DNA from 2 places in the Caulobacter sp. SSI4214 genome. Region 2 is predicted to be linked to the other one. Evidence: riboswitches for the same ligand, from Rfam matches in the RefSeq annotation. Region 2 holds a riboswitch; the other holds the start of a gene.
The links. Region 2 has a riboswitch for glycine ahead of FCU40_RS01895 (TonB-dependent receptor). Riboswitches for the same ligand answer to the same signal wherever they lie in the genome.
Positions count from the first base shown of each region.

Region 1: another riboswitch for glycine. It lies ahead of gcvT (glycine cleavage system aminomethyltransferase GcvT); the one in region 2 lies ahead of FCU40_RS01895 (TonB-dependent receptor).

Region 1 is NZ_SZWJ01000067.1:10,145-14,982, forward strand. Features, by position in the region: gene gcvPA (aminomethyl-transferring glycine dehydrogenase subunit GcvPA) at 1-216, opposite strand, end outside; gene gcvH (glycine cleavage system protein GcvH) at 328-693, opposite strand; gene gcvT (glycine cleavage system aminomethyltransferase GcvT) at 712-1,821, opposite strand; glycine riboswitch at 1,986-2,076, opposite strand; gene FCU40_RS16840 (ORF6N domain-containing protein) at 2,202-3,002, shown strand; gene FCU40_RS16845 (zinc-dependent metalloprotease) at 2,999-4,838, opposite strand, start outside.
Region 2 is NZ_SZWJ01000003.1:97,828-102,665, forward strand. Features, by position in the region: gene FCU40_RS01880 (sensor histidine kinase) at 1-384, opposite strand, end outside; gene FCU40_RS01885 (response regulator transcription factor) at 381-1,049, opposite strand; gene FCU40_RS01890 (extracellular solute-binding protein) at 1,138-2,169, shown strand; glycine riboswitch at 2,435-2,524, shown strand; glycine riboswitch at 2,528-2,619, shown strand; gene FCU40_RS01895 (TonB-dependent receptor) at 2,742-4,838, shown strand, end outside.

The DNA.
Region 1 (4,838 bases), on a different contig from region 2:
GCAGAAGAACGGCCCCTCCCCCGCCGAGCGGTTGCGACGGGCCAGGGCCGTCATCTCGCGCTCGACGTCGAGCTCGCCGGCGAAGCGCGGCAGGTCGACGGGCGCGTCGCGGCGGGCCGAGGCCGGCACGTCGACGAACAGGTCGTCGATCGACTTGACGCCGATCACGCCGAGCATCTCGGCGCGATCTTCGGGGGTCAGGGGGAGGTAGCGCATGTTTTTGTCCTGCTCCCTTCCCCTAGATGGGGAAGGGTGGGGATGGGGTGGCTAGGGCGGCGGGGTCACCCCCAACCCTGCCCTTCCCCCATCAAGGGGGAAGGGTTCTTGTTACAGAGTGCCCAGGTAGGCTTCGTAGGCGTCGCGGTCCATCAGGGCGTCGACCTCGGCCGGGTTGGCGAGCTTGATCTTGGCGAACCAGCCGCCGCTTTCCGGCAGGGCGTTGACGGTTTCCGGGGCGTCCGACAGCTCGGCGTTGCCCTCGACGACGTCACCCGACACCGGGGCGTAGACGTCCGAGGCGGCCTTGACGCTTTCGACGACGGCCAGCTGGTCGCCTTGCTTGACGGTCTTGCCGGCCTCGGGGACTTCCACGAACACCACGTCGCCCAGTTGCTCGGCGGCGTAGGCGGTGATGCCGACGGTGGCCACGTCGCCCTCGACGACGACCCACTCGTGATCCTTGGTGAAACGCATCCTGGTGAGTCCCTTGATTTAGAGTTTGCGGACGTAGCGGTTGGGAACGAACGGGCTGGCGACCACCTCGGCGGCGGCGGCTTTCCCGCGAACGATGACCTTCAACGGGGTTCCGATCGCGGCGTGGGCCGGCGGGACGAAACCGATGGCGATGGGATAGCCCAGGCTGGGGGCGAAGCCGCCGCTGGTCACCTTGCCGATCACGGCGCCGGCCTCGTCAGCAATCTCGGCGCCTTCGCGGGCCGGAGCCCCCTCCAGAACCTTCAGGTTCACGCGGACGCGGGTGAGCTCGCCGGCCAGTTCCTTGGCGATGCGATCCGCGCCGAGGTAGTCGCCGGCCTCGCGGCGCGACTTGCCGACGGCGAAGTTCAGGCCGGCCTCGATCGGCGAGACGGTCTCGTCCAGGTCGTGGCCGTACAGCGGCAGGCCGGCTTCCAGGCGCAGGCTGTCGCGAGCGCCCAGGCCGATCGGTTTGACACGCTCGTCGGCCAGCAGGGTGTTCCACACCCGCTCGGCGGCGTCGGCCGGGACCGAGATCTCGTAGCCGTCCTCCCCGGTGTAGCCCGAACGCGAGACGATGGCGTCGACGCCGAAGGCGGTCAGGGCTCTGGCGTCCATGAACACCATTTCGGCGGCTTCCGGGACGTGGGCGGCCAGAACGGCGGCGGCCTCCGGGCCCTGCAGCGCCAGCAGCGCGCGGTCCTCCAGGCGGGTCACCGTGGCCTCGCCGGCAAGCTCGCGGGCGATGATGGCGTAGTCGTTGTCCTTGCAGGCGCCGTTGACCACCACGAACAGGCCGTCGTCGTCCGGACGCGCGGTCATCAGGTCGTCGATGATCCCGCCCCGCGCGTTCAGCAGCACGCCATAGCGCTGCTTGCCGGGCTTGAGGCCCTGATAGTCGGCCGAGACGACCTTCTCGAAGCTCTTGGCCGGGTTTTCGCCGCGCAGGCGCGCCTGGCCCATGTGCGAGACGTCGAACAGGCCGGCGTGCTCGCGGGTCCAGAGGTGCTCCTTCAGCACCCCGTCCTTGTACTGCACCGGCATGGAATAGCCCGCGAACGGCACCATGCGCGCGCCCGCCGCCACGTGGGCGTCGTACAGCGGGGTCTTCTTCAGATCTTCGGACAAGGAACGGGCTCCAAGCGGGGTCGGCGACGGGACCGGCGTCCGCCGGCAAGTCGCCCCCGCTGTCCCTTTGACCTGAGAGATTCCGGCCTTCCCCCTCTGCTGCTTGGGGTCAGCCTTGCTCCTTCGGCGAGCCGCCTTGTCGGACGGCTACTTTCCAGCGTTCCTAAACCCGCGCGGTCCTTTTGCCTGAGCGTTTCCGGGGCGGTTGCGCCTTCGGCCTCGGGAGCGAATCCCGATGTCTCCCGCTGGGGTCCTGGGCTCTTAGGGCGAGGCGGGGACGAGAGTCAACGACGGAGGTGGCGTCGCGCCCGGCGATTGCGAACAATTGTAGAACATGTCAAAGTTGATATCCTAAAATGGGATATCGACGAGCGACCCACATGGAGGGGACCTTGCCGGCGGAAACTCCGCAACGCCTCGACGTGTTCGAACTGCGCGGCCAGCACGTCATCCTGGATTCCGATCTCGCGCGACTGTTCGCCGTCGAGAGCAAGCGGCTGAACGAACAGGTCAAGCGCAACCCCGAGAAGTTCGAGAACTTCGCCTTCCAAATGACCGCCGCTGAGTTTGAATCTTTGAGGTCGCATTTTGCGACCTCAAACGCGGGCCGAGGCGGCCGGCGCCACCGCCCCTACGTCTTCACCGAGCACGGCGTGGTCATGGCCGCGACCGTGGTGAAATCCGAGCAGGCGATCGTCGCCACGCGCTTCATCATCAACGTCTTCGTCGAGACGCGGCGCAAAGCGCCCGATGGCAGCAACCTTCCAGGGCTGATCGACGCTCGCCGACTGCCCCCGCTGGAGGCACAGGCCCGCGTCACTCTGGCGGGAAAGCTCAACGACGCCCTGGGTCGTGTGTTGGACGCCATCGCCGATCCCGTCGCCCAGACCACCGTCCGCGACGAGGCCAAGGCGCTGGCCGCCGAAGGCCTGGCCAGCCTCAAGGAGTATCTCCGCAAGGCCGGCGTCCAGAACGAGAAGACCCTGGCCGAGGTTCGCAAGCTGCTGGCCGAAGCCGAGGCGTTGGAGGCCGAGACCGCCCTTCGCGCCACCGAGAATCAGCATCGCCAACTGGCCCTGCTGGCCAAACAGCTGCGCCTCGTGCTGGCAGCCCAGCAATATCTCGAGCGCGGCGGCGTCGAGGACCTGCTGGGCGTGCTGAAGGACCTGGAGCGGGCCTAAAGCGCCAGGTCGCCGAACCAGTCGTCTTCCCCGATCGGCGGACCAGGCGGGACGGCGACCTTGCCCTTGCCGTCGGCGACGAGGGCCGCGAGGCGCCCGCCGCTCGGGTCCGAGACCACGCCAGCCAGCACCAAGGCCTGGGCGCGATCGGCCGCGTCGCCTGGCGTCAGGGTCTTCAGCCCCTTGCCCCACTCGGAGAGCCGCGCGCGGATCAAGGCGGCGGCGGTCGGCGAAAGGTCCCGGTCGGCCAGGGTCTGGGCCAAGCTGGTCACCAGACGCTGGCGGACGCGCCGCGTCAGCTCGGCCTGCCGGCCCGTCGCCTTGCCGTCGAAGGCGACGAAGGCCAGGGCCTTATCCAGCAGGCCGTCGACGCCTGGTTGGGCCGGATCGCGGCGTTTGGCCTCGACAAGGCGGTTCAGGCGCGCCGCGGCGAACAGGTCGCTCCAGACCAGATCGGCGGCCACCTCGGCGGCGGCGGGCAGATCGAAGACCGGTCCCTGGCCCAGGGTCTCGATCTCGTAGGCGTGGTCGGTCGATTGCGACTGGCCCGAGCTCAGCAGGTCCAGGGTCTTGTCGGAAAGATCCAGCGCCGCCGGCGCGAGGGTCCGCAGCAGGGCGTCGATGGCGGCGGCCTGGCGATCGGCCGGCACGATCCTGGAGGCCTCGTGGCCGTCGCCCTCGGCGCCGTAGGTGAAGTCGACCCCGCCGACCAGCTTGGCCGTCGCGTCGACCTGATAGCGCTGGAAGATGTAGATCGGCGCGATGACCCGCCTCAGGTCGGCCACCGACGCGCCCTTGGGCAGATTGCCCAGGCCGAAGCGGTCGAGGGCGATCTTGCGCACCGCCATCACGTGGTCCAGCTCGGCCACTGGATCGGAGCCGTTGTCCCACACCGCGCCCAGCGGATGCGGCGTGTCGGCCGCGCGGGCGTCCTCGTCCGAAACATAGCGCAGGCCGTCGGCCTGGCTCTTGTCGGCCTTGGCCTTCAGCCACGCCTTCTCGTCGCTCCCCGCCGGGGCGGGCGCGTACAGCCAGTCGATCACGAACCGGTCCCAGACGCCCACGCCGCGCGCATAGGCGTCGGAGAAGTCCAGCTGGCCGTCCTTGATCGCGATCTTCGGCGCCGGATAGTCCATCACCGAGGCGCGGCCGCCATAGGTGCTGGCGGCGAAATTGTGCTGTAGGCCGATCGAGTGGCCGATCTCGTGCGTGGCCAGCTGGCGCAGGCGCGCCAGGGAAATCTGGATCGGGTCGTTAGACCCGCCCTTGCCAGTCTTGTCGGCGCCTTCCAACCCCTCGAAGATCAGCCGGTCCTGGCGGATGCGCTGCGAGCCCAGCAGCACGTCGCCCTTGACGATCTCGCCCGTGCGCGGGTCGACGACCTCGTGGCCGTAGGACCAGCCGCGCGTCTGGCGGTGCACCCAATTGACGACGTTGTAGCGCGCGTCCAGCGGACTGACGCCCTCGGGCAGCACCTCGACCCGGAACGCGTCGATGAAGCCGGCGGCCTCGAACGCCTGGTTCCACCAACGGCCGCCCTCGATCAGCGCCGAGCGCACCGGCTCGGGCGCGGCGCGGTCGACGTAGAAGACGATCGGCTTCTTGACCGGCGAGCGGGCGGCGGCGGGATCGGTCTTCTCCAGGCGGAAGCGATGGGCCAGCCGATAGACGATCGGCTCGCTCAGCGGCGCGGAATAATCGGCCACCACGTGGCCGATGACCCCGACGCGCGGATCGTTCTGGCGCGGGACGAAGCCCGGCTCCGGCAGGGCCACCAGCGAGTGGTGCAGCACCAATGTGACATTGCGCGGGTCGGGAACGATGCCGCGCACCTCG
Region 2 (4,838 bases):
ATAGCCGCGCATGGTGGCGTAGGCGAAGTTGGTCTCGTTGGGCGCCGGCGCGGGGGGGCGCGGCAGGTCCTCGTAGCCGGTGATCAGGCGAGGGCCCTGACGCACCGCGTAGAACACCGCGTCGCGTTCGGGGCTGTCCAGCAGGCCCAGGGACCAGGGCGGCAGAGCGACCTTGGCCTCGCCGTTCCTCACCCCGATCTGGGCGACGATCGAGGCGACGGACCCAGCCAGCAGGCGGTCGGAGTCCTTCTCGACCACTGCCTGGGCGGCCAGGGCGCCGGCCAGGGCCAGGGCGGCGGCCAGCAGGGCCAGCGGCGCGATCTGGGCCAGCAGCAGGCGGCCGACCAGGCTGGAGCGACCCCGTCCCCAGGCTTCGCGTCTCACGGGTCGAGCCGATAGCCAAGGCCGCGCAGCGTACTCAGGCGCGGCCCGTCCGGCGCCAGCTTGCGCCGCAGCCGGCCGACATGGACATCCAGGGCGTTGGGCGACGGCGTTTCCTCGTCGGGAAATACCTCGGCGGCCAGGTGATCGCGTTCGACGACGCGGCCAGCGCGCCCGGCCAGGGCCTTCAGCGCCGCCCACTCCCTGGGGCGCAGGTCCAGGCGCCGGTCGCCGACCCAGGCGCAGCCCGCGTCCCAATCGCAGGCCAGGGCGCCGACATGCACGGTCCGCGCGGCATAGCCGGCCTTGCGCCGCGCCACGGCCCGCACGCGGGCCACCAGCTCGAACGGGTCGAAGGGCTTTGGCACATAGTCGTCGGCGCCCATGTCGAGGCCCGCGATGCGGTCGCGGACGGCGTCGCGAGCGGTCAGGATGACGATCGGCGTGGAGACGCCCTTGCGCCGCAGCCGGCCCAGGATCTCGAACCCGTCGATGTCGGGCAGGCCGATATCCAGCACGATGGCGTCGAAGCCGGCGCCATGCGCCGAGGCCATGGCCAGGGCGGCTGCCCCGGTCTCGGCGCAGACGGCCACGTTGCCCTCGCTCTCCAGCGTCGCGATCAGCGAGCGACGCAGGGGCGGATCATCCTCGACAACCAGTATCTTCATCGGGGATGTAGGGACCGAAGACGAAAGGGGACGGGCCATCCGACGCCGATTGCCAGATAAGGTCAAGGGACGCGGAACGCGTCGGGTCATGGCCGCGCTGGTCCTGGCGGCGACGCTGGTGGGCTGCGCGCCCAAGCCCGCCGGACAGGCGACCAGCGCCTGGGACGTGAACGCCGCCCAGCGGGAGGGCGAACTGGTCATCTATATGAACAGCGACGGCCACGAGGACGTCACCGACGGGTTCCAGCGGCGCTTTCCGAAGATCAAGGTGCGCCTGGTGACGCTGACGTCCGTCAAGATCCGCGAGCGACTGATCGCCGAAACCCAGGCGGGCAAGCCGGTCGCCGACGTCGCCTGGAGTTCGACGATGGACATCCAGGTCAAGCTGATCAACGACGGCTACGCCCAGACCTATCGCAGCCCGGAGGCCAAGGGCCTGCCGACCTGGGCGGTATGGCGCGACCAGGGCTTCGGCGTCACCGCCGAGCCCATCGTCTTTGCCTATAACAAGAAGCTGTTGAACGAGGCGGAGGTCCCGCGCAGCCACGCGGCGTTGCTGGCGGCCCTGCGCGCCGACCCCGATCGCTGGCGCGGCAAGATCGCGATGTACGATCCGGAAAGGAGCGGGCTGGGCTTCATGTACATGTCCGGCGACCTGCAGGTCTATCCGGACGCCCAGGCGATGTACGATGCGCTGGCGGGGTCGGAGCCTGGTCTGTTCGTGGTGGGCTCCGCGATGCTGAACAGTCTGACGGATCAGCATGTGATGGTCTTCGGCCTGACCCAAACCTTTGCCGAATGGTGGGCGCGCAGACGCAATCCCGATCTCGGCTATGTCGTGCCCAACGACTATCAGCTTCTGATCTCGCGGGTGGCTTTCATCACCCGCTCGGCGCCGCATCCGAAGGCCGCGCGGCTGTTCCTGGACTATCTGATGTCCGACGAGGGGCAGCGGCGGCTGGCCCAAAGTGGACTTCCGCCCATCCGGTCCGTCGGCGGCGCGACCGCCCTTGGCCTAGGGGCAAGGCCGATCCGGATCGGCCCCGCCTTGCTGGCCAATTTCGACCAGGGCCGTCGGGCCGAGCTGCTCGACACCTGGAGGGCGGCTCTCAAGCAATAGGATTGCATAATATGCGGGCAATTTCGATTAAATTTTAGGCAATATTGGCGAATATCAGAAACTTGGCGGCATTTCGGCGGCCGGCGTGGAACGCCGCGAAGCTGTCACCGACCTGTCATCGCGACGCCTCTGGCGAAAGCGGAAGAACGGGCGCGGCCATCGTTGGTTGATCACGGGGTGGCCTTTTCTCCGCGTGTCGCGCTTCCCGGTATTTCATGCCTCATTTCCGCACTTTGACGCCGGATGTCGAAACGTTCGTATTGGCTCGGCTCTCGCGGAAGAGATCGGGTTCGACCCGACGCCGAAGGCGCAACCGCCCCGGAAACGCTCAGGCAACAGGGACCGCGGAGCAAGAGGACGCTGGAAAGCAGGATCGCCCCGATAGCGGGCGGCCTCGCCGAAGGAGCAAGGGCGCGACCGCGCCTGAATCTCTCAGGCCAAGGGACAGCGGGGGCAGAGGAATCGCCTGGCGGAAACGCGGGATGAGGCCCGCGCGACGCGACCGAACGCGACCGAATAGACGGTCGCGCGGGGAGGCGGCTGTCGATCGTTGAAACAGAGGGGATCTTGCTTTGACTCTTTCACGCCAAACCCGCCGGGGCCTGCTGCTGGGCTGCAGCCTGGTTCCCGCCATCCTGGCTCTCCAAGGCGCCGCTCTGGCCCAGGAGGTCGCCAAGCCCGAGGACAACAGCGTCGGCGAAATCGTCGTCACGGCCTCGCGCATCGACCGCGCCGACTTCCAGGCGCCGACCCCGACCGTGCGCGTCACCGCCCAGGATCTGAGCGTCGGCGCGCGGCCCAACATCGCCGCGGCCCTGAACGACCTGCCGCAGTTTCGCGCCACGACCTCGGCTCAGACCACCGGCACCAACACCGGCGCCGGTAACGCGCCCGTCGACCTGCGCGGCCTGGGCATCAGCCGCACCCTGGTGCTGCTGGACGGCCGCCGCTTCGCCGGCGACAACGACCTGAACCTGATCCCCAGCGTCCTGACCAAGGGCGTCGACGTGGTGACCGGCGGCGCCTCGGCGGCCTGGGGCTCCGGCGCCGTGGCCGGCGTGGTCAATATCAGCATCGACCGCGCTTTCACCGGCCTGAAGATGGGCGTCGAGCGCGGCGAGTCCTCGTACAATGACGCCAAGCAGATCCGTCTGGAGGCGGCGGCGGGCAAGAGCTTCGCCGACGGCCGCGGCCACTTCGTGATCGGCGGCGAATATATCGACAACGACGGCGTGATCCCGAAAGACAGCCGCCCCAATGTCGGTCGCTGGGCCACGGTCTCGAATGGCGCTGGCCGCTTCATCCTGGCGCCGAATGTCGGCTTCGCCAACGCCGCGCCCGGCGGCCTGATTCTTTCTGGCGTTCTGAAGGGCAAGACCTTCAATCCTGACGGCACCTTGCGCGACTTCAACTACGGCACGGTGGTCGGGACCAACACGGTCGGCGGCGAAGGGCCCTCGAACGATGACCTCTCGCCGCTGGTCACGCCGCAGAAGCACTACGCGGCCATGGCCAGCCTGACCTATGACCTGACCGACAAGGTCAAGATGACCGCCGAGCTGCGTCGCTCGCGGATGTGGAACGACTACATCTGGTTTGGCGACCACAATCGCGGCAACCTGACGATCAAGTCGGACAACGCCTTCCTGCCGGCGGCGGTGAAGTCGGCGATGGCGGCGGCCGGCCAGACAAGCTTCACGATGGGCCGCTTCAATACCGAGGCCTATCCGACCATCGACTTCGAGCGTGTCTCGACCCAGGGCACGATCGCCTTCGACGGCTCGTTCGGCGACAGCTGGCGCTGGAGCGCCTACTACAGCCATGGCGAGAACGAGAACAATATCGACACGCCCGGGTTCTTCCTGACCCAGAACTACGCCAACGCGGTCGACTCGGTGATCAGCCCGACGACCGGTCAGCCGATTTGCCGCGTCGCCCTGACCAACGCCTCGACCAACTGCGTGCCGATCAACCTGTTCGGCCAGGGCGCGCCTTCCAAGGCGGCGCTGGCCTATGTGACCGGCACGCCCAGCCAGCGCGAGACCAGCAAGCTGGACGTCGGCGGCTTCAGCCTGCGCGGCGAGCCCTTCAGCCTGCCCGCCGGTCCGGTCTCGATCGCCGTCGGCGCCGAGGCCCGCAAGGAGTCGATCAACCGCACGGTCGGCGCGCTCGACGCGGCCAAGGCCTTCACCACCTTCAGCTTCTCGGCCATGACCGGCAGCTACAATGTCAAGGAAGCCTTCGCCGAGGTGCTGGTCCCGGTCATCCGCGACGTCCCGGTCTTCAACAAGCTGGAAGTCAACGCCGCCGCCCGCGTCTCCGACTACAACACCACCGGCTCGATCTGGTCGTGGAAGCTGGGCGCCACCAACGAGTTCTTCCCCGGCTTCCGCGGCCGGATCACCGAGTCGCGCGACATCCGCTCGGCTAACCTGACCGAGCTCTTCACGACCAGCACGACCGGCTACAACACGATCGTCGATCCGAAGACCAACTCCAGTGTCTATGTGCTGACCAACGGCGGCGGCAATCCGAACCTGACGCCCGAGACGGCCAAGACCTTCACGACCGGCTTCGTCTATTCGCCGCCGGCCCTGCCGGGCCTCAATGTCTCGGTCGATTACTTCAATATCAACATCGATAACGTGATCACCACGGTCGCCGCGCAG